DNA from 3 places in the Halobacillus sp. H74 genome. Region 1 is predicted to be linked to each of the others. Evidence: riboswitches for the same ligand, from Rfam matches in the RefSeq annotation. Region 1 holds a riboswitch; each other region holds the start of a gene.
What was found. A riboswitch is a leader RNA that binds a small molecule or an ion and turns the genes downstream of it on or off. The one in region 1 is predicted to bind cobalamin.
Positions count from the first base shown of each region.

Region 2: linked by a shared signal. The riboswitch ahead of ACTWPX_RS07400 (hypothetical protein) and the one ahead of ACTWPX_RS18455 (ribonucleoside-diphosphate reductase subunit alpha) in region 1 are both predicted to bind cobalamin.
Region 3: linked by a shared signal. The riboswitch ahead of ACTWPX_RS00135 (acyl-CoA thioesterase) and the one ahead of ACTWPX_RS18455 (ribonucleoside-diphosphate reductase subunit alpha) in region 1 are both predicted to bind cobalamin.

Region 1 is NZ_JBQQCI010000010.1:31,507-42,074, forward strand. It holds gene ACTWPX_RS18440 (ammonium transporter) at 1-340, opposite strand, end outside; gene ACTWPX_RS18445 (P-II family nitrogen regulator) at 369-710, opposite strand; gene ACTWPX_RS18450 (ribonucleotide-diphosphate reductase subunit beta) at 922-1,959, opposite strand; gene ACTWPX_RS18455 (ribonucleoside-diphosphate reductase subunit alpha) at 1,976-4,210, opposite strand; cobalamin riboswitch at 4,439-4,615, opposite strand; gene ACTWPX_RS18460 (class I SAM-dependent methyltransferase) at 4,798-5,481, shown strand; gene ACTWPX_RS18465 (hypothetical protein) at 5,547-5,693, shown strand; gene ACTWPX_RS18470 (alpha/beta fold hydrolase) at 5,734-6,594, opposite strand; gene ACTWPX_RS18475 (pyridoxamine 5'-phosphate oxidase family protein) at 6,820-7,245, shown strand; gene ACTWPX_RS18480 (cation diffusion facilitator family transporter) at 7,388-8,269, opposite strand; gene ACTWPX_RS18485 (DUF2254 domain-containing protein) at 8,518-9,885, opposite strand; gene ACTWPX_RS18490 (GNAT family N-acetyltransferase) at 10,055-10,498, shown strand.
Region 2 is NZ_JBQQCI010000003.1:185,717-196,284, forward strand. It holds gene shc (squalene--hopene cyclase) at 1-1,741, shown strand, start outside; gene ACTWPX_RS07375 (NAD(P)/FAD-dependent oxidoreductase) at 2,032-3,066, shown strand; gene ACTWPX_RS07380 (alpha/beta fold hydrolase) at 3,225-4,049, opposite strand; gene prpB (methylisocitrate lyase) at 4,410-5,330, opposite strand; gene ACTWPX_RS07390 (bifunctional 2-methylcitrate dehydratase/aconitate hydratase) at 5,356-6,798, opposite strand; gene mmgD (citrate synthase) at 6,871-7,986, opposite strand; gene ACTWPX_RS07400 (hypothetical protein) at 8,030-8,251, opposite strand; cobalamin riboswitch at 8,417-8,614, opposite strand; gene ACTWPX_RS07405 (ABC transporter substrate-binding protein) at 8,988-9,983, shown strand; gene ACTWPX_RS07410 (FecCD family ABC transporter permease) at 10,037-10,568, shown strand, end outside.
Region 3 is NZ_JBQQCI010000001.1:20,055-30,622, forward strand. It holds gene ACTWPX_RS00125 (DsbA family oxidoreductase) at 1-327, shown strand, start outside; gene ACTWPX_RS00130 (hypothetical protein) at 597-2,021, shown strand; gene ACTWPX_RS00135 (acyl-CoA thioesterase) at 2,098-2,571, opposite strand; cobalamin riboswitch at 2,726-2,906, opposite strand; gene ACTWPX_RS00140 (hypothetical protein) at 3,055-3,417, opposite strand; gene ACTWPX_RS00145 (ROK family protein) at 3,569-4,456, opposite strand; gene ACTWPX_RS00150 (LCP family glycopolymer transferase) at 4,596-5,531, shown strand; gene ACTWPX_RS00155 (hypothetical protein) at 6,279-6,680, opposite strand; gene hutG (formimidoylglutamase) at 6,844-7,782, opposite strand; gene hutI (imidazolonepropionase) at 7,745-9,028, opposite strand; gene hutU (urocanate hydratase) at 9,028-10,568, opposite strand, start outside.

The sequences.
Region 1 (10,568 bases):
GATCTTCATGGCCACTTAGCAGAAAGCCATCAATCCCTATTATTCCTCCACCAGATGTTCCGAACATAATGCCATATCCGACAACGAAATAAAGTACGGAGGCAATGGACATGGTCATGAAGTTTTTCATCAAAATATTAAGTGCGTTTTTGGAGCGGGTAAAACCCGATTCTACCATGGCGAAGCCTGCGTGCATGAAGAATACTAAGAATGCTGCAATCATAATCCAGGCCATATCCAAAGACTGCAAAACAGATTCGGCAGTCACGGCTGTTTCGGCACTAGCAATCATAGGGAAAGCGAGAATCGAAAATAAAAACAATGGAATAATCTTCTTCATAATTGAATCCTTCCTTCCGGGATGATAATTAAATTAATGCTTCTTTACCGGTTTCCCCTGTGCGGATACGAAACACTTCATCAACGGTGGATACAAATACTTTTCCGTCACCCACTTCGTTGGTAGCGCAGGTGTCCATGATGACATCGATGATCGATCCGAGTTCATGGTTTTCGACCACCATTTCCACTTTTACTTTCGGATATAATTTGACCTCGAAACGGCTGCCTCTGAAAATCCCCTCCTGGCCTTTTTGCTGTCCACATCCTGCGACTTCTGATACAGTCAGCCCTTTGACGCCTATTTCATCCAGGTTCTGTCGTAATGTTTGGAACGCTTCGGGCCGAATGATCGCCTCCACTTTCTTCATGGAAAATGTCCTCCTTAAGTTTATGTTAGCTTTTCTAACATATTAAGTAATGAATAAATATAATCATAAAGTAAATATTCTGAAAAATCAACAGGTTTTTCTAAGTTAATGTAAGGAAAGTTGACATCAAGTTGGTTTGGATAAAAAAACCACCTCAAGCCATCCATTTTCTGGATGGCTTGAGGTGGTAGTCATTAGTAGTTCATCTGTGTTATAAGTCGTCAAATCCATTACTGTCAGATACTTTTGTATATTGTCTGGATTTTTGCTCAAAGAAGTCGGATTTCCCTTCATCCACTTCCTGGTAGGCTCGTATCCATTTTAATGGGTTCTTTTTATAAGAGGGAAAAGGTTTTTCTGCACCTAACTGACGGCTTCTCGTATTAGCCATGAACCGGATGTAATCTTCTAGGTCCGTGATCGGGATTCCGGGGAACTGCTCACCAATGATGTGATGTGCCCATTTGATTTCAAGTTCCGCTGCTTTTGTGAATGTCTCTGTTACGAATGTCAGATACATTTCACGGTCTAACTCTGGGTTTTCATTCAATGTTTCTTTGAAAATCCTTGAAAATAAATTCACGTGTATTTGTTCATCTCTATTGATATAGTTGATCATTGTGCTTGTTGAGACCATCTTATTGTTCCTGGCCAAATTGTAGAAAAAAGCGAAGCCAGCGTAAAAGAACAATCCTTCTAGTACAACATCATAGACAATCGAGCGCAGGAATGTATCAATCGATGGATTTTCATCGAATTCCTGGTAGCCATCTGTAATAAATTGGTTTCTCTCCAACAGAACTTCATCATGCTTCCAGTACTCGAAAATTCTCTCTTGTTCACCCTGGTCCACCAGAGAGGAGAGAACATAGGAATAAGATTGATTATGGACGACTTCCTGAAAAGCGAGTACTTGCATCAAAGCAGAAAGGCTTGAGTCTGTTAAATAATCAGCAATTTTACCTGAGTAATCTGTTTGAATGGAATCGAGAAAAGCGAGCAGTCCGATTATTTTTTTAAATGACGCTTGTTCTTTTTCAGAGAGCTCCGGCCATTGTTTCAAGTCATTGCTCATATTGATTTCATTCGGAATCCAAAAGTTGGAAAGCATGTTTTTATACATCGGATAGGCCCAAGCAAAACGAGTATGATCCCAATTCAGCACGTTCGAGCTTTTTCCGTTAATTATTCCTGTAGATGCGTTCGGAGCTTCGTGGTCGACTAATTTCCGTTTTTGTATCGTCTCCATTAAGATTACCTCCTTGTTATGATGAGCAACTTTCGCAGTCGTCATACTCGCCTTGACTTGACGTGGACCTGGTATAATAAGTCGTTTTTAAGCCTTTTTTCCAAGCATCCAAATGGATAGCTAATAATTCTTTTGCCTGGATCGTGTTCGTTACATAGATATTGAAAGAGATTGATTGATCAATGAATTTTTGGCGTATGCTGTTTTGATGGATGCTCGTATGCTGGTCGATCTCATATGCTGATTTATAGTAGCCATACGTTTCATGATTCAGGTCAGGGGCGGTGACGGGAATCTTGTAGTCTTTTTTCTCTTCGGAATAAAACTTCTTAAAGATTGGATCAATGCTGGCTGTGCTGCCTGCAATTAAAGATGTACTTGAGTTTGGAGCCACCGCAAGAAGGTAGCCATTTCTCATACCGTCCCGAGCAACCTTGTCTTTTAAGGCTTTCCAGTTCCATGAACCGTATTGGTCAAACGTTCGTTTAACGAAAAAATCCCCATTTTGCCAGTCGGATCCTTCGAAAAGGGGGTAACTGCCTTTTTCAACAGCCAATTCACTGCTTGCTTCAATCGCATAATAAGCGATAGCCTCATACACTTCTTTCGTATAGTCCAGCGCCTCTTCTGATTCCCAGGCGATTTTCTTTTTCGCAAGCAAGTGGGCCCACCCGAATGTACCAAGTCCCACGCCGCGGTAGTTTTGGTTTGTCAATTGGGCTTGAAGCACAGGGATCGTGTTTTGTTCGATAACATTATCAAGCATGCGGACTTGTATCGGTATCAGTCGCTTTAATACACCTTCTGGTACCGCTTTTCCTAAGTTGATACTGGATAAATTACAGACGACGAATTCACCTGGTGTTTGGACGGTGATGATCTTTCCATCTTCCACGTATTGTTCGTTTTGCGTAGTCGGGCTTTGGTTTTGAGCGATTTCTGTACAAAGATTGCTGCAGTAGATCATCCCCGCGTGGTGGTTAGGATTCATACGGTTTACTTCATCTCTGTAAAACATATATGGTGTACCTGTTTCGAGCTGGCCGACCATAATTCTCTTCATGATCTCGATGGCTGGCACGGTTGTTTTTGAAAGGGCAGGGTGGTTGACACACTGAAAATACTTCTCCCGGAAAGATCCTTTGCCGCGTTCTTCATCAAAATGGTCTTCCAATGAAAAACCCATCACTTCTCTAACTTCATGAGGATCGAACAAATACCAATCTTCACGTTTTTCTACAGTCTCCATGAACAAATCTGGGATAGAAACTCCAGTAAATAAATCATGGGTACGCTGCCGCTCGTCCCCATTGTTCAACCGACTATCTAAAAATGGGAAAATATCTTTATGCCAGACATCTAAATAAACAGCAATGGCCCCCTGACGTTGACCGAGTTGATCTACGCTTACAGCCGTGTTATTCAATTGCTTCATCCAAGGAATCACTCCTGAAGAAACACCCTTGAAACCGCGTATGTCGCTGCCACGACTTCTGATTTTACCTAAGTAAACACCGATTCCGCCTCCATGTTTACTTAAATTAGCGATATCTGTGTTGCTGTCATAAATCGATTGTAAGCTGTCATCAACGGTATCAATAAAGCAGGAGCTTAGCTGTCCGTACCTTTTTCCGGCGTTTGCAAGAGTGGGGGTGGCTACAGTCATATACAAATGACTCAGGGCCCAATAAGCTTCTTTCACTAAGTCGATTCGTTTGTGTGTTTCTTCTTGAGACATGAGGACCATGGCTATGATCATAAACCTCTCTTGGGGAAGTTCATAAAATTCCCCCTTCTTACTACGGGCGATGTATCTGTCACTCAGTGTCTTCAAACCGATATAGGTGAATTGACGGTCGCATTCCGGATCGATCGCAAAGGAAAGTTCATCAATTTCCGCTTTTGTGTAGTATGTAAGAAGATTCGTGGAGTAAATTTCTTCATTGATCAAACGTTCAATCAAACCAAAAAAATCTTGATAGGGTTCGTTTGTGTTTCTGTTCATGACTGCCTCTTCATACATTTGTTCAAGCAGAATGCGACTAGCGACGAAGGTCCAGCCAGGTTCTGTTTCATCCACTTCGGCCAGGCATTCCAGGATTAAAGTTTTTGACTGTTCTGCTTCGTTCAATTGCGCAAATCCCAGGTCGGGTAATTTATCAATGAGTCGCTGGAGCTCAAGTTTCGGATAATCATTCTTCCACTTGGTTATTTTTTCCTTCCAATGGGTCTCTTTCGTAAGTACACTCATTTTGTCACTCCTTTTATCATAACTGTGTCTACTCTTATTCTTGTCGATAATTCCATTAATTACGGTTATAAAAATGGAGAATCGTGTTTCAGGAATATCAACTTTGATAAATATCATAAAAAAATCCGCTCACGGAAATGAGCGGATGAAACCATGGAACGAAGAGAGGAAAGCGATCAGGATGTCCTCGTTCCATCGTTTCATCTTCTCAATCCCCGAAGAAGTTGAAACTACCGACGAACAAAGACAGGTCTCCTGGCTGACACTCGATCTTACTCTGGTCCTTCCCGTGCGTTGGCACAGTGGAACCTCCATTTCGCGAGTGTTTACAGTTGCGGGGGCAGCTCCGGACTTTAACCGGATTCCCTATTAAGCCTTGTGGCATCTTTCATTCGTAAATACTATATATAGTTGTATTTTTTAAAATTGTTAGCTTATATTGTGTTTTAATCATAACGGAGAAGCAGAAATCATGCAACTCTTTTCTCTTTGAATTATATTGATGCATACTTAATTCTTATGAAAAAAAGCAATGTTTCTTTATAATGAAAGCTGTGATGAAAGATAATATGAAGGGGGATTAGAGGATGGGAAGCGAATTTAATTGGCATGAAGAAGCGGAAAAACAATGGGATGATCGTTCAGAAATGTGGAGCTCGAAAAGTCGGGTGATGTGGGAAGAAGGAAGCCGAAGTACAATCGTTCCTTTTTTAAAACAACATGTAGGGAAAGGGTCTATCGCTGATTTAGGGTGTGGGGATGGCTTCGGATCCTATCTTCTCTTTCAGGAAGGGTTTGAAGTTACGGGGGTAGACCTATCAAAGGATATGATTGAACGGGCGAACTCACGTATCCAGAAAGAAGGTTTATCGTTTGCTCAGGGGGATTTGACGGATTTACCATTCCAATCAGAGCAATTCGATGGAGCCATGGCCATCAATTCACTGGAATGGATTGAAACCCCCTACAAAGGACTGGAAGAAATAAAGAGGATCTTAAAGCCCGGCGGCCGTCTATGTATCGGTTTGCTGGGGCCGACAGCTATGCCGAGGATCAACAGTTACCGTAGGCTTTATGGGGAAAAGGTGATCTGTAATACGATGATGCCCTGGGAATTAAGAAAAATGGCAGAGGAAACAGGGTGGAAGTGTATTGACGGTCAAGGAGTCTATAAGCGGGGGGTAGAAGAAACCCATATACATACACTTGATGAAGAAATGAAACAGGCTCTGACATTTATGTGGTTATTCATATTCGAGAAAAAAGAATGACGGAGTGAAAAAGGCTGTATGATTTTAAAGACCTTCTCATAAATTCAAACATGAGGAGGGTGAATGTGATGGCATGGGTCCAAACATTCTTGTCCATTCGGTTCGTGTTTATCGGATTTTTCTCGCTGACTGCATTGGGTTTGATGGTCTTTCAGTCTATTTCCATCTTTCAAGCGTTCGTAGAGTTCTATGAAGTGCTGCATAGAAAATAAAAGGAACCGGGCCCTTTGAGTAGGTCCCGGTTCCTTTTATTTAGTTTTGCTGTTCCCAAAGAAATTTACCGAGCAGAAGGTCTACTTCAGCTAGCTCATGGAGCCCTGAATGTGATGCTTGCTTGTTATAAACCATTTCTTCTTGATATTGGCCGAATGGGACAATATCCTGTAATCCTTTTACACTTGATGCGTGGACGAGTCCATCCCAATGGAGTTGTTCTGGGGCTTCTTTGTTGATGATTCCTGCTATGGCCAGTACATCAACATGGGGAGGAAATTGGTTCTTTTTTTCAACCATCTGTATTAATGCTTCTGATTCTGGCTGTAAGTCTGTGGTTGCCTCTCCATAGTTTGATTTAAAATATCCTTCTTTTCTAATGCCTTTGAACGGGCTTGCGATAACGGCCAGTTTTTCGACTTTAGGAGCTGTGAATTCTTGAGCGTTCAAGAGGTAATTGGCAGATATTAATCCACCCATTGAATGTCCGATGATATTTACTTGCTGGATTTCGTAGTCATATTTCAACCGCTGCATGATACCTTCAAGCCAATGCGTTTGGCTATTAATGCTGGCCCGGTTGTTCTCAAACAACACTTGAATGAATGGGGTTCTGGATTGTTGGATGCCACCTTGAATGGTTAGGTCGCCGTCTGATGCTACATAAATAACCATCTGCTTTTTCCCCCATTCCAGGCTTTGCATCCGGTCAATCATCGTTTGGAAGCTTCTAGGACCTCCTTTGTATCCATGGATAAAGAGGGTCGGGGTCATATCCTCTTGATCAATAGGTTCTGAGCTGCTCGATTTGGAATTGATCATAAAGAAAATCAACCCGATTAGAATGGAACCTACCAGAAGAGAGAGCCATTTCATTATCGATTTATTTGCTGTAATCATTGGTGTTCCTCCTGAGAATTATAAATCCTTGTTCTAGTGTAAAAGAATAACATAGCCGGAAAAACAGGTTATGGGAAAAAAGAATGACAAAGTGATGACTATACACTATAGCATACCCTTGATGCCTTAGAGCATGTTTTCGACCCATCTGTTGGTTTATCTCTGTTCTTTCAGGGAAAACTGAAACTGTACTGAATAACAAGGATTACAGAAAGGAGCTTCCCTTTGAATCAAGAACAATTGAAAAAGAAAATTTACAACATCATGGATCAACACACTGTAGGAACGCTTGCGACTGTCAAAGATCAGAAGCCACATTCTCGCTTCATGACGTTTTTCAATGATGATGAATTTACTTTCTACACGCCAACCAATAAAGAAACACATAAAGCGGAAGAAATTGAAGCGAATCCTCATGTCCATATCCTTATCGGTTATGAAGGGGATGGGTACGGAGACAGCTATTTGGAAGTCGAAGGACAAGCCAAAATTCGAGATGATCAAAAAATCAAAGATTGGCTTTGGTCTGAGCGAATGGAACGCTGGTTTACTGGAAAAGGAGACCCGGACTACATCGTTCTTGAGGTCATGCCGGAAAATATCCGTTTGATGAATGCTGATGGAGATACACCAGAAACCTTAGATTTATAAGAAGAAGGGGTTAGCAGATTGCTAACCCCTTCTTTGGTCTTGAGAACTCCTCGAGGTCATAAGCAAGCCTTTTGCTGTGGCGAAAACTCCCGTCACTTCAAAGGTGTGCTTATGCTTTTCGGGGGCCGGTTCCACTTTCGTGCTAGGAAAGGGAACATGATTCATCTTCGTATTCGATTTCGATAGTGACATGCTCCAATTTAATCGGGCCAAGGATTTCTTTCGCTTGTTCTTTCACGTTGCAAACCTCCTGCTTAGTGGTGGCAGCGGGTACAACAATATGAGTGGAAAACGCATGGTTTTCTCCGTCCATAGACCATAAATGGGTATGGTGAGTGGAGTTGACGTGCTGGATCTTGTTTATTTCTGTAATAAGGTCATCCAAGTCGATATGGTTCGGGACACCTTCTAAAAAGAGCCGCATCGTCTGGATAAGGTTTTTGATAACATTGTAAAGGATGAAAAGCGTAATTCCTATAGAAGCTATAGGGTCAAGAATTGGCAGGTCTGTAAAAAACATGATTACACTGACTATAAGGACAGCCAACCATCCAAGGACATCCTCCAACATATGCCATGTCATCACTTTTTGGTTCATTGAATCCCCGCCTCTAAGCTTGAAAACCGCGGCACCATTGACGACGATACCCAATAGGGATAAGAGAATCATCCCTGCGGCGTTCGGTTGTTCCGGATTCAATAACCTGGGTACAGCTTCTGTCAAAATGAAAACAGATCCGACAATCAAAACGACACTGTTGATTAAAGCAGCAAGCAATGAAAAGCGCCTGTACCCGAAAGAAAATTGCGGAGAATGATCTTTATTAGAAAATTTTTGTAAGAACCAAGCTAAACCAAGTGATAACGAGTCCCCTAAATCATGCAAAGCATCTGATAAGATAGCCATGCTGTTTGTTAGAATACCGCCAATCAATTCAATGATCGTGAAAGCGAAGTTCAAGAAAAAAGCGGTTTTAATTTTTCCGGTAGTTGAATCGACATGATGGTGGTGATGATGGCTCATTTTTACACCTCCTCATAATGTATGAGCATATGTGCATATATTTAATTTATGAAATGATGGAACATTTGTCAATGATCTTGATTTTCCTAGGCTTTCCATATTAGCACCACCTGATTCCAGAGAGAGGAGCACATGGTCAATTATGTAGAGGGGGAGCATTTCATTCATAACAGGATACAGCCCGTAAGTTAGAAAACGCCCAGCCTGATTGGCTGGACGTTTACGGTTTCTGTTTGATTACATACCCATCAACTTAAAGGATAGAAGCGTCGATGAATAGCATAGTAGTCGAGCTGGTGACCTGTGATGTCCGCCAGACGTTCAACGGCTTCAAGCAGGAAGGTTTTGTCGAGTTCATAGATGACTTTAGTTTCAATGTGATCCAGGGTATGGCATGCAAATTCCCAAAGCATCTGATGTTTGGATTCGTCGATAGATTCAGCAACCAACGCAAGAGCATCAACCATTTCAGTGATGATCAAATGATTATCACGTGCATAGTGTCGAATATAGCCAAAGCCACGATATACGTAGGAAGCGAAGGACTCATTCAGTAGTATAACTCTCACCTGTTCCTCTTTATCCATCAAATAAGGTGTGAAAGTAATGTAATCCTCAACAGTGAGCATCAATTCTGCCATTTGGTGAAGCGTGTTGATTGCGGACTTTGGGTCATCATTTCCCAATGACTTGATCGCTATTTCTGCGAGCTTATGCATACCCATTTGGATATCCTGCAATTCCGTTTCTTTATGACCGATATTGATCATCTTCCAATACTTTTCCTCATCGATGTTTTCAGAGCCTGGCCCCCAATAGCTGAGCAACTGGTTTTCTTTAAGGATATAATCTCCAATTTGAGAATGGAATTGAATAAGGATGTTATCCTTTCGAGCCTCAGCAATCATACTCCGATAGTCCACTAATTGGATATAGCCGGAACGTTTCGCCTTTATACTTATCGCTTTCTTTCTTTCTTCTTCCAATAGATCACCGGGTTCTTTGGTGCGGTATTGTTCCAAATCCCTGCGTAAGGTTTGGTTAATGATTTTTTCGGACGATTTTTTCATCGTGTCGGTGATGTTATGGACCTGCATCCAAGTGGTTGCATGATTGATAAAGTAGATGAATGTGACTGCAGATGTGAATGCTAAGAATATTGTTGCAATGGGAACGGCAACATAGGTTTCACGCTCTGTATTTCCTATGAAAAGAAATACTAAAAGAACATATACAAAATTCCCATTAAATACTCCAAGGGCGTGTTGTGTACGCTTGTCTGCTACAAAGTTAAGCAGCATCCGGGGGGAGAACTGGCCACTGAATGTGGTAAGCACGACAAGCAAGGAGTTTAATGTGAAGGCACTAAGTGTCAAGATGCCTCCGATTAAAGTGCTGACTAGTATTCTGGTTATTTCTGCATTGACTTGAAAGAATTGATACGTATATTGGTTGATTTCCAAAACTAAGTCAAGGACCAGTGTCACAGCAACGAATAAAACAGCCAACAAAATGTAATAAAAAGGCATGTACCATAAAGTCATCTGTACTTCATGTTTCCGTTGACGTTTGGACATCTGAAAATACTTTTTTACTGATGGTGGTAATAAGTTCATAAATATAATAGCTCTCCTCCTTTCGACGGTGATAGGCTGTAACCATATCTTCCCCTCCCCGCTATACTTTCAAACGAAAAATATGTGTTGAAATAAATCTCTTTATTTTGTCAATATTAAAAGGGTTTAGTATATTTGTAATAACGTATGAAAGGAAAAGGTGATGAGGATGAATTGGGTGCGCAAGCGGTTTGATGAATTGACGAAGGAGGAATTATACAAAATATTGATGGTAAGAGTAGCTGTGTTTGTGGTAGAGCAGAACTGCCCATACCCAGAGGTGGATGGACGGGACGAAGACAGTTTACATATTTGGTTGGAACAAGAGGAGCAGATGATCGCTTATTGCCGTATCGTACCTCCACATGAAGGTCAGGTGTACCATAGTATTGGTAGAGTATTAGTTACACAAGGAAGCCGTGGGGAAGGTTATGCGACAGAGATAATGAACCGTGCTATTGATTTCTTGAAAAAAGATTTGGAAGTAGATCATATCTGGCTGCATGGCCAAGAACATTTACGGAATTTCTATGGATCTTTCGGTTTTGAAGAAGTGTCAGAGGTGTATTTGGAAGATGACATTCCCCATGTGGACATGTTGATGAAAATATAAATCTTTGATTTCGCCCCTTGTTTTGCACTATACAATAAGGGGAATCATAACTCTGTAAGCAGTATCCAAT
Region 2 (10,568 bases), on a different contig from region 1:
GGAGAAGTTGGTTCAGGCATTGGTTGAAAGAATCATCAGCAAACAGGAGAAAAACGGGGCGTGGAAAGTTTTTTATGATGAAGATCAAGGGAATTTATCGGCTACGATCGAAGCTTACTACGGTCTCTTATACTCGGGATTTGTTCACAGCGATGCCCCCCATATGGTACAGGCAAAACAGTTCATCCTTAAACAAGGAGGGTTGAACAAGGCTGGGATGTTTACCAAGATCATGCTCGCATTAACAGGACAAGAAGCCTGGCCGAATTTATTTCCGATTCCACTTGAAGCGATTTTACTTCCGGGTTATTCCCCACTCAATATTTATGATATTTCGGTGTTTGGCAGAGCCAACATTGTACCGATTATGCTGCTGGCTCATAAAAAATACCGATTAACGACCTCCCGAACACCTGACTTGTCTCATCTTTATGCTCAACGTGACTTGTATTCTGATCATGATATCTATTGGGAACAGATGCGTACAATCGAATGGCGAAATTATTTATCTTCGTTAACTAATTCTCTCCAATCCAGTTTTCATACACTCAGCAACCTCGAAGAAATTGCTGCAGAACAAGCAAAACAGTATATGCTGAAGCGCGTCGAACCGGATGGTACCCTCCTTAATTATTTCAGTGCTACTTTCTTGATGATTTATGCCCTTTTATCACTGGGTATTTCTAAAAAAGACAAGCGAATCACAAATGCTGTCAATGGTTTGAAGTCGATGGCAACTTTCATAGACGGCAAAATCCATATGCAGTACACAACCGCAGACGTATGGAACACTTCCCTGATCAGTTATGCACTTCAAGAAGCAGGTATCACCGAGAATGCTGAAGTCATTCAAAAGGCAAATCGTTATTTATTTTCCAGGCAGCAGTATAAGTATGGGGATTGGGTCGTCCACAACACTTACACGAGGCCTGGAGGGTGGGGATTTTCCAATCTGAATACAATACATCCTGACGTGGATGACACTACGGCTAGTTTACGGGCAGTTAGGAAGGATATCGCTTCGCAACCGGATCTTCATCAAGTCTGGGAGCGAGGTACCCAGTGGGGAATAGCGATGCAGAACAACGACGGCGGCTGGCCATCCTTTGAGAGAAATGTTGATAAGAAAATCTTAAACCTGCTCCCCGTCCAAGGGGCGAAATTGTTACTGCTGGACCCGTCTACTGCTGATTTAACAGGTAGGACACTTGAATTCCTGGGGAATTTTACGAACTTAAATCAAAGTCATTCTCTGATAAAAAGAGGGGTTGACTGGCTGAGAAAGGATCAAAAACAAAATGGCTCATGGTATGGGCGCTGGGGGATCTGCTATATTTATGGAACATGGGCTGCCGTAACAGGTTTAATGGCATGCGGGGCTAATAGTGAAACACCGATGGTCCGCAAAGCTGTCCAGTGGCTTAAGGAAATTCAAAACGAAGATGGCGGGTGGGGAGAATCTTGTAAAAGTGATACAGAGAAGAGCTATGTGCCATTAAATGCTAGTACCCTGACTCATACCGCCTGGGCCGTAGATGCTCTCATTGCAGCTTCACCGACAACTACTCCGGCAATCGAAAATGGAATCCAATTTCTAATCGAAAAAGGAAATAACCGTGACTGGACCAGTGACTATCCGAAAGGGCAGGGGATGGGAGGAGCATTTTATATTCACTATCACAGCTATCGTTATATATGGCCGCTTCTAACATTAAGCCATTACAAGCAAAAGTTTTTTTGAGGTAAGTTATGTGAAATGGGGGTATATGTGAAGACCTTTTTCTTATGATTTGCTAGATGAAATCTGTAAGAAAAAGGTCTTCCTTATTTTTTCATCTACACAAAATACTTTTACCCTCTTAAACAAGTCAGTCATTAGTTACGGTGCCATTTTATTAATTCATGAATGTGTAGGTATCTAAGGAGCTTTTTAAAATTTTTATGAAAATACACTCTACCAACCCCTCACTTGAAAATGATTATCAATATCATTATGTTAAAAGTAACAACTTAAAAGGGAGCGGGAACAGTATGCATGACGTGATAATTATAGGCGGAGGGCCAGCGGGTCTTTTCTCAGCCTTTTACAGTGGGTTACGAAAAATGAAAACAAAAATCATTGAGAGTCATCCCTTTCTTGGTGGAAAAGTGCATGTATATCCTGAAAAAATTGTGTGGGATGTGGGTGGTTTGCCGCCGCTTCCTGGTCAGCAGTTAATAGATCAGCTGGTCGAGCAAGGAACGACGTTCGAACCGGATCTTGTTCTTGGTGAGAAAGTATCGTCGATTGAAAAAGTGGACGGAGAGTTCAGACTGCGGACGGATTCTGGTCAAGAGCATTGGTCAAAAGCGGTCATCATTGCTGTTGGAGGCGGAATCATTGAACCGATTAGGCTTAAAATACAAGGTGCTGAGAAATTCGAAGTCAGCAACCTGCATTACACCGTCCCCTCCTTTCAGCGGTTCGTTGGAAAGCGAGTCTTAATTTCTGGGGGGAGCCATTCTGCGGTGGACTGGGCGAATGAGCTTGCCCCGCTTGCCGCGGGCGTGGACTTAGTGTATCGCAAGGAAGAATTGAAGGGCCATGAAGCGAGTATTGAACTGTTGGTCAAACAGGGTGTTCACCTTCATGAGCAGTCTTCCATTCAATCTTTAACAGCAGACAAGAATGGAGAAATGATTGAGGAAGTGGTGCTTGAACATCCCCGCGATGGAATCAAACAGGTGAAAGTGGATGAAGTGATTATCAGCCATGGGTTTAACCGTGATGCTTCTTTATTGAATGAAAGTCCCATAGACTTAGAGCGTATAGATGATTTCTTTATTAAGGGAAATGTTCAAAGTGCTTCTTCTGTGCCTGGACTTTACGCAGCAGGGGACATTCTCCATCATGAAGGAAAGCTTCATTTAATTGCAGGTGCATTCCAAGATGCGGCGAATGCTGTTAACCAGGCTAAGCAGTTCATTGATCCGGATGCAACGGCAAGCGCTATGGTCTCTTCCCATAATGAACGGATGGATGAATACAATAAAAAGCTGAAAGAAAAGCGAATGGCAAAGATATAAAATGCAGGTGCCAATCTTAGTCAAATTGATTAAAATCTCGTCCGACTAATCTAAAATACCTTTCCGTAGAAAAAGACTACCACTTTCCTTAAAGGGTAGTCTTTTGGTGTGTTGCTTGAATTTATGGCGGACATATGAAGGATAAAGAAAAAGCGATTTCACTTATTTCCTTGCAAAAACCCCTCAACGATCTCATTAAACTTATCACTATGCTCCCAAAACATGAGGTGGCCGCCCAGGGTCTTCACTGTGGCGTTTGGAGTCAGCTTGCTTAGGTAGGCGGCAGCTGTTGCTGCCCAATGTTCCGCAACAATGAACATAGTCGGTATGGATTCGCTGCCTTTTGCTGCCTCTTCACGATAATCTGAGAAAAGCCCTGATGAAAACAAGTTGGCGGCAATATAGTACGGTGTTTTCAGTGATTGCTCCACAATCCATGCCAATTCCTCTTCTTTCAGTTCACGCTGGACCATGACTCCAGTCGCATAAGCCGAAATGAATTCCCGTTGTCCCTGTGGATGACGAAGGTAGTTCGTATAGGCTGCAGCCATGTCATCAAGTGGTCCTTCTACCCAATCCCGGTCCTGTTGAAGGGATAAAGATTTTGGAGGCATATCAATTAATACAAGGGACCTGATATCATCTGTTCCAAATTGGCGAATGTAATCCCATACGGTTAAGCATCCGAATGACCAGCCGATAAGCGTAGCATTTTTGATTTTTAATGCCTTCAGAACCTTTTGTAAATCCGTCCCGTGTGTGACATAGTCATTTCCTTGGACCGTTATGGTAGATCGGCCATGGCTTCTGGGATCCATCACAATCGTACGGTGAGTTTTTGAAAAATGGCGGACTTGCTCGGAAAAAACTTCTGTCGTAAACGTAAAACCTGAGATCAATACAATCGGATCTCCAGTTCCGATATCTTGAACAAATAATTCAACCCCTGGTTCCACTTCAATATAAGCTCCATTCGTTTTCATGGCTTACCTCCTGATTTTATAAAGTGAGATTATTTCTAAATCATATTCATGACAACTTCATTCCATTTCTTAATTATTGGAAATTAAATGAGGGGTATGGGTAATGTTCATGGTAAGTGAATAGTGTGACTAACATAAAAAAGTTAATTGGGAGCAAGGCACATCAGGGTGGTGACATTCATTCATGGTGAGTCATCCAAAAGCGGCGACTTCCCGAAATAAAGCGAAGCCCTTCCTAGCAAGCTTCGTGTGCTGATTTTCATTGTAAGTATTTCCGTATGAGTGGATTTAAAAAAAGAGAAAGGGGGGCTCCCTTCTCTTTTTGTAGTACATTATTCTAATGTGGAATACTTTCCTTAATCACTCATTTTCTTTCCCGATCTCCGGAAGAACAGTTTTGGCTACTTTTTCATCTAACTCTTCATAATCATAATATTTGATGGTTTCATAGAGTTCTTCACGCGATTGCATCTCTTCGAGTCTTTCTTTTTGCGTATCATTCTCAAATATTTCTGTGAAAACCCGTTCATAAGCTTTGGCTGCTACACGAAGGGAGGTGACAGGGTAAATCACCATGTCCATCCCGAATGAGCGGAACTCTTCTCCCGTGAAATAAGGTGTCTTTCCGAACTCGGTCATGTTTGCGAGCAAAGGCGCTTTAATAAAGGCAGAGGCGTGACGAAAATCTTCCTCACTTGTTAATGCTTCTGGAAAAATGGCGTCGGCGCCGGCTTCGACATACAGATTAGCGCGCTCGCGGGCTTTTTCCATCCCTTCAACCGATTTTGCGTCTGTACGTGCAACTATGACGAGGGTAGGGGCGACTTCTTTTATTGTACGTATTTTCTGCATCATTTCCTCTGGGTCTATCAGTTTCTTGCCGTTCAAGTGTCCGCATTTTTTCGGCAATAGCTGATCCTCAATCTGCACAGCGGCAACACCGGCTTCGACCATTTCTCTTGCAGCCCGTGCTACGTTCACCACTCCGCCATAGCCAGTATCAATATCAACGAGCAGAGGAAGGTCTGAAGCACGGATAAGTTCTTGTGCTTTTTCGGCTATTTCGTTCGAGTATATGAGCCCAAGATCGGGGAGAGCGCGACTTGCCGTGTAGGCAGCTCCGGATAAATAAATGGCTTGAAATCCGACGTCTCTTGCAATTTTAGCTGACATTCCATCGTGAGCGCCCGGGATTTTCAATATTTCCGGGCGTTGGATCAGGTCTTTGAAAACGTCTGCTCTTTCTGATTGGGTTGATTTAGGTTCAACAATCCATGACATAGATGGCCCTCCTTAAATAGCTAAGTTAAATCCTGAACATTTCCATGAATTGATTGACAGAGGTGTCTGTCAGTTCATCATAATCTTCGCACAAGTTAAGAATCTTGTTTACTTGACGGAAGGGGAAGCGTGTCTTCAAATTATTTTGGAATTTATTCAAAAGAAGGGGCAGTCCTTCATCACGCCGACGACGGTGGCCGATTGGAAACTCGATTGCTATCTTCTCCGTGCAGGTGCCGTCGTTGAAGAAGACCTGGACAGCATTGGCAATAGAACGTTTATCTGAATTAAGGTAATCTTTACTGTATTGTTCATTCTCAATGGTTTCCATTACCTCTCGTAAGCGGTCGATTTCAGGATTGCGGGCTACCTCATCTTCATAATGATCTGCATTCAAAGATCCATACAGGAGACCGATAGCTGTGATGTATTGTAAACAATGATCACGATCTGCCTGGTTGGTAAGCGGTCCTTTTTTATCGATAATTCGGATGGCTGATTCGTGGGTGGTAATGGTGACCTTCTTGATCTCATGGATTCTTCCTTTTACTTGGTCATGAAGTTCAATCGCCGCTTCTGCTGCTGTTTGGGCATGAAATTCAGCAGGGAAAGATATTTTAAATAAAATGTTTTCCATCACGTATGACCCAAATGGACGGGACAAATTCAATTCTTTCCCATCGAAAAGAACATCCTGAAATCCCCATCCAGACGCAGATAAGGCTGTCTTATATCCCATTTCTCCGTTCATTGTCATCAAAGCCAGCCTTACGCCACGGCTCGTTGCATCACCTGCAGCCCACGATTTACGTGAGCCAGTGTTCGGTGCATGACGATAGGTTCGAAGGCTCGAATTATCTATCCAGGCTTGGGAGACAGCATTGATGACATCTTCTTTATTGCCGCCTAACATAGCGGTCACTACTGCTGTGGTTGCGACCTTCACATATAGAACATGGTCGAGCCCCTCACGATTCAGGCTGTTTTCCAGGGCTAATACTCCTTGAATTTCATGAGCTTTGACGGTGTATTCGAGCACTGTATCCATTTTCAGCGGTTGTTTTCCTTCTGCTATCCTTTTTCGGCTGATGTAATCGGAAATCGCTAAAATTCCTCCCAAGTTGTCAGAAGGATGTCCCCACTCTGCAGCCAGCCATGTATCATTGTAATCGAGCCAGCGAATCATACATCCAATATTGAATGCCGCATGGATGGGGTCCAATTCGTAAGACGTACCAGGTACTCGGGAACCATTCGGAACAATGGTGCCAGGAATGATAGGCCCTAAATGCTTGGTACACTCAGGATATCGAAGGGCTAAAAAACCACAGCCTAACGTATCCATCAATACGTATTGTGCCGTCTCTAAAGCTTCATGGTTGCTGATTTTTCCATCAACGGCATATTCTGCGATTTGATCTAAAACATGATCGGTCTTCTGTCTCTCGTTTATTTTCACTTCTGTCATCTCCATCTCCACCTTTATTAAATATGTAATGATTACTTAATTGATAGCCGGGGCAAACCCGGCAGTTTACTTCTAAGGGTGCAGACCGCGGGGGCCGGTATAGAGAACTCTTGGTCTGAACAGTTTGTTGTTTGCATATTGCTCTGACACATGTGAGCACAACCCCAGTGTTCGTGCAGCAAAGAAAATAGGTGTGTACAATTCAATTGGGATACCTAACAAATAGTAGACTGGTGCGGCATAATAATCCAAGTTCGGATATAGACCTTTTTCTTGTTTCATCAGGTCTTCTCCTGCTTCGCACATTTCAAAAAGGTCTTCTCGATTTCTATCTTTAGACAGTTCACGTAGTGCCTCTTTCATCAAGGAGGCTCTGGGGTCCATCTTCTTCATGTAAACCCTGTGTCCGAAGCCCATGATTTTTTCTTTGTTTTTAAGTTTTTCATAGAGGAGGCGCCGGAACCCGTCTATCGTTTCACCTTCTATCAGCATGTGCATGACCGCCTCATTTGCTCCCCCGTGGAGGTTTCCTTTCAAAGAAGCTACTGCTCCGGTCAGTGCGCCGTATATGTCAGCATTTGTCGAAGCTATTACGCGTGCCGCAAAGGTTGAATTCGGCATTTCATGTTCACTATATACCATCAAAGATTGATCAAAACAGGCTGCTTCTGAAGGGGTCGGTTCATTACCTGTAATCATGTACAAGAAATTCGCACTATAGGGCAGCTTCTGTTTTGGTTCTATAACCGCTTCCTCTTGAAGAATGTGGTAGCTATTAGCAACGATGTTAGGGATTTTTGCTAGAAGTCTTCGTGACGTTTGGTCTATCTCGACTTCATGGCGTTCATCTAAGTTTTTCTCGTAACCTGCGAGTGCTGATATTCCTGTACGTAAGGCATCCATTGGATGTGTTTCTTTAGGTAATTTACTGAAAAGGGAAAAGAAATCCTCAGGGAGGTCATATTCTTTTTTCAAACCCTCTTCAATTGAGGAGCGTTCTTCATCATCAGGAAGCTCACCTCGTAATAAGAGCTGGATTAAATCGAGATAATGCTTGCTTTTGGTAAGTTCAATCAGTTCATATCCACGAAGGATGATTTCTTCAGCATCAACATCCAAATAAGACAACTTTGTCTCTGTTGCAATCACACCATTTAATCCGGGATTGTAAGTCGTTTGCTCATGCATATAGATCCTCCTAGTATTTTAGTAAACGCTTTCAAAAAAGTGTTCATGCTCTTGAAGGCACCGGTCGTTTTCCGGTGATTTCTTCATGGACAATGAAGAAGGCTTCCTCAAGGTTCTCAAGCTCCTGAATTCGACCTTCTTGCTTGATGATTTCTTCTTTTATTTTTTTGTAGATAGCTTCCAGTGGGCAGGGGACAGAAGAAAACAGGTGGTTCATGATATAAGATTTGAACAAATTTACGGTAAACTCAGTTGAATCCGTCAAATAAAGCACCTCTAGTCAAATGAAAATCAAGACAATAAAAAAACAACTTCCAGAGAAGTTGTTAAGTTGAGATTGCAGCTATCCAGAGAGAGGAGGGAATCATTAATCTACACACCTGTCCATACTCTCTAACTCGCACTTAACACCTCCTATCCTCGTAGGTATGGATGTTCGCTGAGACAGGCAGGTCTCCTGGCTTATGATCATCACTCCCTGGTCCCTTCCCATTCTCGTTTTTAACTAGAACAGTGGTATACCAGTTCGCTCCCAAATACAGTTGCGGGACAGCATCGGATTATCACCGATTTCCCTTTTAAGCAAATAAGCTGAATGCTTACCTGCACCTGAATCAAAAACATATTCAGTTTTGACTTTTTAAATATAACAAAGATTTAGAAAATAAACAATTTTTTCTGAAGGGTAGGATGACGATATATTTGATTTGAAAATAAGTTCCAATAATCGCGTTTTTGGGTGATATCAAGTATAACAACTTCAACAAGGAGTTGTTTTTTTATGCTAAAGAAAGTCTTTACCAAGCGAAATAAGAGGTTACTATATTTTCAATCAGCTTTTCAATTGCTCATTGAACCGTTGAGAAGCTCTTTTGAAATTGGGAAATTTCCCTTAGAGAATTGATAGAAAAGTCCCTTGTATAGTATTGACATTGAGAATCGTTTGCAATAATATAGTGACAGATGAAAATGATTCTCAATATCAAACAGGAGGGATACATATGCTGAGTACCCGATTACATAAAAAATGGGCACTTCTAATATTTGTTTTATTTATGGCAACACTTCTTTCAGCTTGCGGATCTGAAGGAGCTTCTTCAGAAAGTGATTCGGCAGAGGGAGGAAATGATTCTTCCAGTGAAGAGTCGGATACAAGAGAAATTGAACATGCAATGGGAACGACAACGATTGAGGGAACTCCAGAAAAAGTGGTGACTCTTTATCAAGGAGCAACGGATACAGCGACTGCATTTGATGTGGACCCTGTAGGAATCGTTGAATCATGGGTAGAGAAGCCAATTTATAAGTACCTTCGTGATGACCTTGAAGGAACTACGTTGGTAGGGGAAGAAACTCAACCAAATCTGGAAGAAATTGCAGCGCTTGAACCTGATGTCATTTTTGCATCAAAACTGCGTCATGAAGAAATTTATGAGAAACTAAAAAAAATAGCTCCTACTGTTGCTATTGATCAAGTCTATGAATTTAAAGAAACGGTAAATTTAATGGGCGAAACATTGAATAAAGAAGATAAAGCAGATGAAATCCTGAACGATTGGGATAAGCGTATCGAAGACTTTAATACAAAAGCTTCTGAGAAACTAGGGGATGAGTGGCCGCTTAACGTTTCCGTACTTAATTTCCGCAGTGACCATGCGCGTATCTATTTTGATAGTTTTGCTGGATCCATTCTTAGAGAGGCAGGGTTCACCAGACCAGAAAACCAACAATCGGATGAGTGGGGTATGAAATTAACGGATAAAGAAAGCATCACTGAGATGAATGCTGATGTCTTTTATATTTTCATGAGTGACGATCCTGCTATTAAAAATAATTTTGAGGAATGGACGAATCATCCACTATGGCAGAACTTAGACGCCGTGAAAAATGATGAGGTACACACGGTGGATGAAGTTACGTGGAACATGGCCGGTGGTATTCGAGCAGCTAACTTAATGCTTGATGACTTGTATGACCGGTTTGAATTAGAGAAATAAATCACAAAGATAGGAGGGGCCCTCCTATCTTTGTTTCTTTGGGGAGAAACATAATGAGCAAATTTATGAACAATCGACATATAAGATGGACAACCTTACTGGTTCTTTTGCTTCTATTTATATGTGCTTCTTTTTTCAGCATAGCTGTAGGGAAGACCTCTATCTCTCTCTCTGAGGTTTGGGACGCCTTCTTTCATTATGATCCTTCCAGTACGAATCAGGTCATTATTCGTACTTCGCGCTTAACTCGAACAGTAATCGCTATTACCATTGGTGCAAGTTTGTCTATTGCGGGGGCTCTAATGCAAGCATTGACGCGAAACCCATTAGCAGCACCTGACATATTCGGAGTCAATGCAGGCGCCCTCTTCTTCATTGTAGCTTCTGCGACATTCTTTTCTGTAGAATCTTTAAGCGGTTACATGTGGATTGGTTTCATTGGAGCGGGAGTGGCAGGGACAATCGTATATCTGCTAGGTTCAATGGGGGAGGATGGATTGTCCCCTATACGCATTGTCCTGGCAGGTGCTGCAATCAGTGCACTTTTCGTTTCATTTACTCAAGGAATGCTTGTTTTGGATGAAC
Region 3 (10,568 bases), on a different contig from region 1:
GATACGGAGACCATCGCTGATTTAGCAGCAGAGGCTGGACTGGATCGCCAGGAAGTCATCAGTGTATTGAATGGAACGGATTACACAGAGGATGTTCGTGCAGAAGAAGCAGAAGCCCAGCAAATCGGTGTCCAGGGCGTACCTTTCTTTGTGATCAACAGAAAATATGCAATCTCAGGAGCACAGCCGACAGAAATGTTTGTGCAAGGAATGGAGAAAGCTTTCGCTGAAGAAGAGAAACAACCAGCGTTTGAAGATTTGTCAGGTAATGAGGGAGCCACCTGTACCGATGACGGGTGCGAACCTCCGGACAATCAGACAAAATAAATACAGTTTCAGCCACGTGCCGAACGTGGCTTTTTTTTATGTTCGTCAGATGATGTGGAAACGGGAAAAAGTTGGTTGAAATATGGAAAAAACAGGCACCTCAAGTCATCCAAAATCTGGATGACTTGAGGTGCCTGTTTTTGGTAAGTTACCAGCGGCCACTTTTCACTCCTCCCCCTCTAATTGAATAGCCTATAGTGTTCACACCGCCTATCAGGTTATACAATCGCTATTTCATTATATGAAGAAAACATCAAGGGGGCCTTCCCATGGAGCTTACTATGTCTCATTGGATATATGGTTTATTCACTTTCATCATTATTTTGACGATGGTTTTCCGGAAAGGTGTCGTTCTGCCTACCTTGCTCGGAACGTTTGTCGTCGCCTGGATGTTCAATGGAGATATCATCAGTGGTTTTGTCGGCGTATTCAATGCCAATTTGGTCGCTGCAAGAGAATTGTTCAATATCTTTCTGATTATTACATTCATGGTCGCCCTGCTCCGTTCCCTCAAAGACCTGGGTGCAGATACCAGGATGATTCAGCCTGTTCAGAAAATCATGATCAACAGTCACGTATCTTTTTTTGTACTTGTTATCGTCACCTACGTCATCTCGCTTTTCTTCTGGCCGACACCTGCCGTCCCTCTCATTTGTGCGCTTTTAGTTCCTGCAGCTATTCGTTCCGGTTTGCCCGCGATGGTCGCTGCAATAGCTGTCGCACTCGCCGGCCAGGGAATGGCACTATCCTCCGACTATATCATCCAGGTCGCCCCAGGGCTGTCCGCAAAAGCTGCCGGTATCGAAACAACTGCTGTCATGGATCAAGCTTTGATTTTGTCTCTCATCACCGGGGGCGTCGCTATCACGATGGCTTATTTTTTCAACCGGAAAAATTTCCGATCGAAGAATGATCCTATGAATGAAAAAGAAATAAACACGATGCAGGGAGTTACAGAAAAAAACCAGGTTCCCTCCAGCCGTAATATTCATATGTGGAGCAAAACCTTTTCCATCCTCGTTCCGTTAGCGATGTTAGCTGTCATGGTTTTCATGATTTCAACTAAGCTGACTTCGGGACGTATGGGTGGTTTTGAAGGGGGGAACGGCGCCGCCTTCATAGGAGGAGTGGCTGTCATTCTCCTGCTCCTATCGACGATCGCTTTCGGAAAACACCGAGCCCTTGATTATGTAAGTGACCATATTACAGAAGGGTTCGTTTTCGCATTCAAAGCGATGGGGCCAGTCATCCCTATAGCCGGATTTTTCTTTCTGGGCAGCGCAGAATTTGCTAAAGACATTTTGGTCCTTCCCACTGAAGAAACGCCATCTCTATTATTTGACCTGGTCCAATCCAGTCAGGATTTCTTGCCGCAAAATGCTTTCCTGACCGCTTTCAGTATACTTTTGATCGGCATCATCACAGGACTTGATGGTTCTGGGTTTTCCGGTCTCCCTTTGACAGGAGCTCTTTCTGCTTCACTATCGAATGGAAGCATTGACGCATCAACTCTTGCTGCAATCGGGCAAATGGGGACGATTTGGACAGGTGGCGGGACTCTCATCGCCTGGTCTTCCTTGATTGCCATTGCTGGTTTCTGCGGCGTATCGGTGATGGACCTTGTGAGGAAGAATTTCATCCCTGTCATGGCAGGATTAATCATCTCAACCACCATAGCAATCTTTTTATTGTAAAATAACCCCACCTCAAATCCCCCACCTCAGGTCATCCAGAATATGGATGACCTGAGGTGGGGATAAATACCATTCATCAACGTAAGGTAGAGCGGCTTTTTCTATGTTCTTTTCGCGCTGTAGCTGTTTCATACAAACGCATTTCCTCTTCTGTTTCAGGGATCAACCGTGGAACTTCTGTCGGTTTCCCATTCTGGTCGACAGCTACCATGGTTAAAAATGATTCCGTCGTCATCACCTTTTGTCCAGCTAATAAATCATCAGCAGATACTTGGACAAATACTTCCATTGAAGTTCTTCCCGTCCACGTAACACTTGCCTCAAGGGTAAGGGCATCCCCTACTTTGGCCGAAGACATAAAATCCACTGAATCTATCGAAGCTGTAACCACAACACAGCTTGAATGTTTCATAGCTGTCAGAGCTGCAATTTCATCAATATAAGCAAGCACTTTTCCCCCGAATATCGTGTCTAAATGGTTCGTATCAGGTGGTAGGACGAGCCTTGTCTGTTCCATCTTTGAATAACTGACCGGTAAGGGTGATTTCATGAGTTTTCCTCCTTTAGGTTCGTACCTCTAACATCTAGTTGCACAAAAAAACACCTTCTTATAATGAAGGTGTGCACACTTATGAGCATGACTCATGAAACCAGTTCATCTTCCTGGTTTTATACACGTAACACCCTCCTATCTCCCGTAGGACTTCATGTTCTTCTTTATGGCAGGTCTCCTGACTCAGATTCATCAGCCCTATTCCTTCCCGCTATCTAAAGCAGTGGATTCTAATTAGGACCTCCTCATTACAGTGGCGGGACCGTGTCGGATTTTCACCAGACTTCCCTTTTCAGCTTCCTTAAGAAGCCACCATAAAGCCTATGCAGTTGTATGTCCTGCGCTCTAACTATCTCTCAAATGTTACTGAACTGTCAATCTACTCCCGCATATAGTCGCTCAAGAAAAGTAAATAACTGCCACCTCAAGTCATCCAGAATCTGGATGACTTGAGGTGGCAGTTATTCCTAAATCCAAGCATTATGGTATTTGCAGTATCATTCCTTCTAAGACATGGATATTCTTCGCGTTAAAGCGGATCCCTTTATAGTCGAAGACAAGAATTTGCTTATCTTCCACTCCTAATCGTTCTTCAAAATTTCGCTCTCCATAGATTTCCTGATAAGTAATCTTAGCCTGAATATTCTTTCTTGCTAAGAAAACCTTCATCCCTTTCAGTTGTGACTGCACCTTTTCTTCTGGTGGGGCATCATCATAAAAATAAACAAAGTGAAGCTCATTTTCCATGGAGGTTGTAAACTGTTGAATGGTTCGTTGTGTAGAACTATCCGTGCATCCTGTCAGCAAACCCACGACCACCAAAAGCCCAATCCACTTTCTCACAATTACATTCCTCCATAAGTATAGCTTATACCACTATACGTGAAGGTCTGCATAAATATCACCAGGCTTTGAGCTCATTTAGTGGAAAAAAAAAACCACCTCGGGTCATCCAAATTCTGGATGACCTGAGGTGGTTGTTGAGTTCATTGCATCAACCCAAGAGCGCTGCACCGATGACTCCTGCATCGCCTTTCAGTTCAGCTGGTTTCATTTGCAGATGCGGCGCTAGTCCTGGAAACAAGTAATCACTCACTCGTTCTTGTAACGGCACCCATATCAGCTCTCCGGCATTCATGACTCCACCGCCGATCACAAACACTTCCGGGTTAAGGACGTGGGCAAGGTTGGCAATCCCCATCGCCAAATAATCAATCGCTTCATTGACAATGCGCAAAGCCTGCTCATCCCCTGCACTGACGAGTTCGAATACCCGCTCTGATCCTCCTTCAATGCCGTATAATTCCTGTGCTCTTTTCCCGATCGCCGTCCCGCTTGCATAACTTTCTAAAGACCCTTTATTCAGGTTGCTGTACTGATAACCGTTCGGATTAATGATCATATTGCCGATTTCCCCAGCATAACCATGCGCCCCGCTGAATACTGTTCCATTGAAAACAAAGCCTCCGCCGACCCCGGTGCTCACTGTTATGTAAAAGACACTCTCCTTACCTTTCCCAGCTCCGAATTTCGCTTCAGCCAATGCAGCAACATTTGCGTCGTTTTCGAGCTGCACCCGTACGGAAAAATGACCTTCCAATTCTTTGACAATAGGGACCTCCTCCCAGCCAGGCAGATTAGGTGGACTCAAAATGACCCCTTTACGAGGATCCAAGGGACCTGGTGCTCCAATTCCAATGCGATCGATTTCTTTTCCCTCCGAAATCTTTTCGATCATGCGGATGATTTTTTCAATTGTATATTCGTATCCTTTTTCCACTTCCGTTTTTTCCTGCAGCATCTGCTCGATGGTTCCTTGTCCATCAACCGTTGCTACACGTACATTCGTCCCGCCAAGATCCACACCGATTTGAATCCCCATGTGTAACACTCCTTTATGAATGGTTTTCATATATTGTAACTCTTTTTATAAAAACGAGGAAATGTCAGTCAACTGTTTTTACATAAATCTACAAAAAACGTATAATAAAGAAGGAACTTTTTATAAAAGAGGTGGGGGAATGGGTCGAAGAGAAGTAAAGAAGAAAAAGCGGCGCAAAAGAAGAGGTTGGAAAGTCCTCCTTGTCGTCATAGGTTTAGTGTTATTAATCGGAGGCATTTATTTATTTACGATCATTAATGATGTGCGTACAACAGTCAATCAGGACCTGCATGAGGATGTCTCCTCTATCGATACAGATGAAACGAAAGAAAAAGTCGACCAAAAAGAACCGATCAATATTCTATTGCTCGGGGTGGACGAGCGGGAAAACGATGTCGGTCGCTCAGACACGATGATCGTCATGACCCTGGATCCTAACAATGACCAAATGCAAATGGTCAGCATTCCACGAGATACACGTGTAGAAATCGCCGGGGACGGACGCACTACCCGCATTAACCACGCTTATGCCTATGGTGGAAGTGATATGGCGGTCGATACAGTGGAAAACTTCTTGGATATTAACCTGGATTATTATATCCGCGTCAATATGGAAGGACTTTCCCAAGTCGTTGACGCTGTCGATGGTGTGACGGTTCAAAACGATCGCGCATTCAGCTCCGGCAGTTTTGATTTTGAAAAAGGTGAAATTAAACTGGATGGCCGTGAAGCGCTGGCCTTCGTTCGCATGAGAAAGAATGACCCACAAGGAGACATCGGACGTAATGAACGCCAACGTCAGGTCATTCAGGGAATCATCGATAAAGGTGCACGGCTCGATGTTGTCAACAAAGTCGGTGATGTCATGGACGTACTCGGAGACAACGTGAGTACGAACATGCAATTCGGAGACATGAGAAGACTTGCCACGAATTACAGCAGTGCCCGCAAAAACTCTTCCACCTACCAAATGGAAGGTGATGGAAGAATGGTGAACGGCATGTACTTGATTTTCATGTCCGAGGAAGAAGTACAAAAAACTCACGATATGATTGTTGATTTCGGATCTGAATAACTGTTTTCAGAGGCTGGGACAAAAGAATTTTTCCGCTGGAAAACCCGAACGAATTCGTTCGGGTTTTCTTAATGTAGCAATAAACGCATACGCCGCTCCGTCAACATACTTCGCTTTCCGCGGGCACGGCCTCAGCCTCCTCAGAAAGCAAAGACCGCTTTCTTCCGGGGTCTTCCGCTCGTGCTGTTCCCGCAGGAGTCTACGTATGTTGCCTACGCTCCATTTGATCCATTCCACTCTATTGTTCGTCTTTTCCTGTGGCAGTTCGTGTTTCCCAGCCAACCATACGATTAGGAAGACTCTCGAAACTACATCTCAAGGGGAGCATTCATGGAGGAAACCCTGTAATTAAGCGTAAGATGTTTGATTCTCACTCACATATGTCAGTATTTTTCTGAACGAATTTCGAGAAAAACATATAGCAAGGGGCGGCGGGGAATGCGAAGACTCCTGCGGGAAGAGAGGGCATGTTGAGACCCCACAGGACAGCGTCCGAGGAGGCTCAACGCGCTCCCGCGGAAAGCGAAGCATTCCCCGCCGCCCCGATCCTCTCCCAAAATGTCTCGAAATCGTGTCTTCAAGAATCCTGCCATATAATTGAATAACTTCATATGAAAAATCAACAACCTTAACAAAGCCTAATAAAAAGAAAAGGGCTTTTTATCAGTCTAGAAACATGCGCTATGCATGCCCCCTTATTTAAACGGACGTTTGATCAAATCGTTTTTCACATAACGAAACCGCCACTTAAGCGGCGGTTTCATCTTCATTTTTCTGTCTATATAATTTAATTCCTTTACCGATAAGCCGGAAAACAAAGTATATACCGCAAAATAAGAAAAACCCGAGTATACTCACGAGGGCATCTCCGAATTCCATGTTGCCGCTGCCGGTGATTTTTTGCTGGATTTCCACCGCAAATACAAAAACGAGCACCATGGCAAATGTGAACAGGAACGATATGGCTGTAATGCTCAATCTCGCTAAGGCATGAAATAAAATATCCACGAAAATAAGACCGCCGAATCCCAGGATCCCAATCACCCAAAAATGCAGGTCCTTATCAGAAAAGTCCCACCCCATCATCCGGGAGAACTTCTGGATGACATCATGCCAAACGTTAACTACATCAGCTAATAATATAATCATTTCTTTCATCGCTTATTTAATCAATCTCCTATTCTTACAAGCTAAACGAACATTACTTAAAAACACTTTACCATATTCCCTCTCCCCTGCCTATCTATTTCCAAAAACACCCACCTCAAGTCATCCAATATCTGGATGACTTGAGGTGGGTTTAATTTCCATATCACGTATACATAAACCGGAGCATGACGTGGGCGGCGAGGCGGCTGGTCATATCCCTGACGTCTTTGCCAGGATCCACTTCAACGATATCCATCGCTTTGACAAGGGGTTCTTTTGCCGCAAGCGCAACGCTCGCCAACAATTCTCCAGCGGTTAACCCTCCTGGCCCGATCGCTGGACAGCCGGGGGCGAAGGATTGGTCGACGGCGTCCATATCAACAGAAAGATAAATCATATCTACTGATTCTTTCAATCTCGCTATCTCTTCAGAAACTATCGATCGAATCCCTTTCTCCTCTACATCCTGCATCGTGTGGACGTGCACCCCATGCTCTTTGGCATATTCGGCATAGGCTTTGGCATTTGAGAAATCCCTGATGCCCACCTGGACTAAATTCTCTCCTTCTATCACACCGGCTTCCAGCAAGCTGCGGAAAGGGGTCCCATTCGTTCTGCCCCCATCTTCCAAATTCCTCAAATCATGATGGGCATCCCACTGAATGACACCTATACTTCCATACTTTTGTTGAAACGCGGAAATGGAGGGGAAACTGATGCCATGATCACCACCCAGGATGATCGATTTTTCGCAGGCTTCTGTTTCAAGCATTTCCATCACACTGACCTGGAGCCGTTTCAGTGTTTCCTCTGTATCCGTCGGATGGATGGGCACATCTCCATAATCCAACATCGTTACATTGCTGTAATCTTCATCCTTCTCCCCTGAATAGGTCGTGTATGATCCAAGGGCATTGCGAATAGTCGAAGGGGCTTCAGAAGCGGTCGAATAGGAAATCGATGTTTTGGAAAAAGGGAGACCGATGATACCCACATCGGCTTTCTTCCCTTTTTCGTACCATTGCTTTCGGTCCTCCGCTTTGATTGTGTGCCGGTCTTTGAATTTAGTATTCTCTTTCGGGTTGAGGTACCGAAAAGACATCAGCGTCCCTCCTTCCCCAAATTTTCCGGCCATGCTTCCACACTGCTAATGCATGATTGACGCCGTAATGGTACGGAATGTATTGATAGTTCGGTACATCCCACAGGACAAGATCGGCTGCGGATCCAATTTCAAGTGTTCCTGCCTTGTCGCTTCTTCCGATCGCATGGGCGGCATTCACCGTCACCGCGTTCCATATCTCTTCAGGTGTCATTTTCAATTTCAAGGCAGCTAGAGACATGATCATTTGCAGATTGTCTGTGACACAGCTGCCCGGGTTGAAGTCGGTAGCCAATGTGACCGCCGCTCCCTGATCAATCATTTTCCTTGCTTTCGCATATTCATTTTTCCCTAAGTAGAAGGTCGTCCCCGGCAGCAGCACCGCAACCGTCTGTCCTTCTGCCAGCTTGGAAATCCCTTCGTCAGAAGCAGCGACCAAATGATCAGCCGAAGCTGCCCCCATGTCTACCGCAAGTTCGGTTCCCCCAAGCGAATCGATCTCATCAGCATGGATTTTCGTTTGGAAGCCCAGATCCTGTGATGCTTTCATGAACCGCCGGGATTGTTCGATCGTGAATACACCTGTTTCACAAAAGATATCGGTATAGTCTGCAAGATTTTCTGAACGGATTTCAGCGAGCAGCTTCACCATCTCGTCAAGGAAACCATCCGGATCCTGTTTATATTCTGGTGGGATTGCGTGTGGTCCGAGGAACGTCGAAACAATATCGAGAGACCCTTGATCACGCAAACGTTGGACGACTCTCAGCTGTTTAAGCTCATTTTCACGGTCTAAGCCATACCCGCTTTTAGCTTCAAGTGTCGTCACCCCAAACGAAGCCATCCGTTGTAACGACCGACCGGCCTTTTCATAAAGTTTATCTTCCGACTCTTCCCTTGTAGCCTGAACAGTCGAAAGGATGCCTCCACCTTTTTTCAAAATTTCTAAGTAAGGCACACCTGCTTGTTTCAATGCGAGCTCATTCTCACGCGACCCGCCAAAAACAAGATGTGTGTGCGGGTCGACCAAACCTGGTGACACGACTTTCCCTCCAGCATCGACCTTTGTTTCTGCTTGCTGCTGTATGCTTTCTTCATGAGAACCGATCCAGGCGATTTTTCCGTCCTTGACTGCGAGGGCAGCATTCTCTTTGATTTTCAACTGCTTCATACCTTCCCCCTTCAACGGTCCGGGTGCAGGTAAAATCAACTCGCCAATATTGTATAAAAGCGTATCATAGCTCATTATGGATGCCTCCTTCCCATCGGAATATCGATGTTGTTCTGCTCTGCTTGTTCTTCTGCCTTTTCATATCCGGCGTCCGCGTGCCGTAAAATACCCATCCCAGGGTCCGTAGTCAATACGCGTTCTAACCGTTCTTCGGCAAGCTTGGTACCATCAGCAACCGCAACCATACCGGCATGCAAGGAATACCCCATACCGACACCGCCTCCGTGGTGGAAAGAAATCCAGGAGCCACCGGCAGCCGTGTTAATCAAAGCATTCAGCACCGCCCAATCCCCTACCGCATCACTTCCATCCTTCATCGCTTCTGTTTCCCTGTTCGGGGAGGCGACAGATCCACAATCCAAATGATCCCGGCCTATGACGACGGGTGCGCTCAACTCTCCTTTTCTCACAAGCTCATTGATCGCAAGCCCCATCTTCACGCGCTCCCCATAACCGAGCCAGCATATCCTCGATGGAAGCCCTTGGAATTGCACCTTATCCTGTGCCATATCAATCCAGCGCAAGAGCTTGTCGTTGTCTGGAAAAAGTTCTTTGATCAATTCATCCGTCCGGTAGATATCTTCTGGATCTCCTGACAAGGCGACCCAGCGGAAAGGTCCTTTTCCTTCACAAAAAAGCGGCCTTATATAGGCAGGAACGAATCCGGGAAAATCAAAGGCATGCTTCACACCTTCGTCATAAGCGACTTGACGGATGTTGTTCCCATAATCAAAAACAACCGCCCCTTTCTTTTGAAAGCCGAGCATGGATTCTACGTGGGCAGCCATCGACTGTGATGCGATTTCAACATAGCCATCAGCATTCTCAGTTCTCAACTTTTCCGCTTCTTCCAAGGAGTACCCTGTTGGAATATATCCGTTCAATGGGTCATGCGCAGAAGTTTGGTCTGTGACAATATCGATGTCTACTCCTCTTTGCAATAATTGTTCGTGAATTTCAGCCGCATTCCCCAGTAAACCGATAGATAACGCTTCTCCTTTGTTCTTCGCTTCTGTCGCCCATAATAACGCTTCATCAATCGATGTGGTCATCCGGTCACAATAGCCGGAATCGATGCGTTTCTTGATTTTCTCCTTATCAACTTCCACGGCAAGTGCGACTCCTCCGTTCATGGTGATCGCTAATGGTTGAGCACCACCCATGCCGCCGAGTCCAGCTGTCAATGTGATGGTACTTCGCAACGAACCACCGAAATGTTTGTCAGCAAGAGATGCAAAAGTTTCATACGTTCCTTGTAAAATCCCTTGGGAGCCGATATAAATCCAACTTCCAGCAGTCATCTGGCCGTACATCATCAAGCCTTTGCGGTCCAGTTCGTGGAAATGCTGCCAGTTCGCCCACTTCGGAACTAGTACAGAATTGGATAACAGCACTCGCGGCGCTGCTTCATGCGTTTTGAAAACACCGACAGGCTTACCCGATTGGACAAGCATTGTTTCGTCTTTTTCCAACCGCTTCAATGTTGAAACAAGCGCATCAAAAGCCTCCCAGCTGCGAGCTGCTTTTCCAATTCCTCCATAAACGACCAGATCTT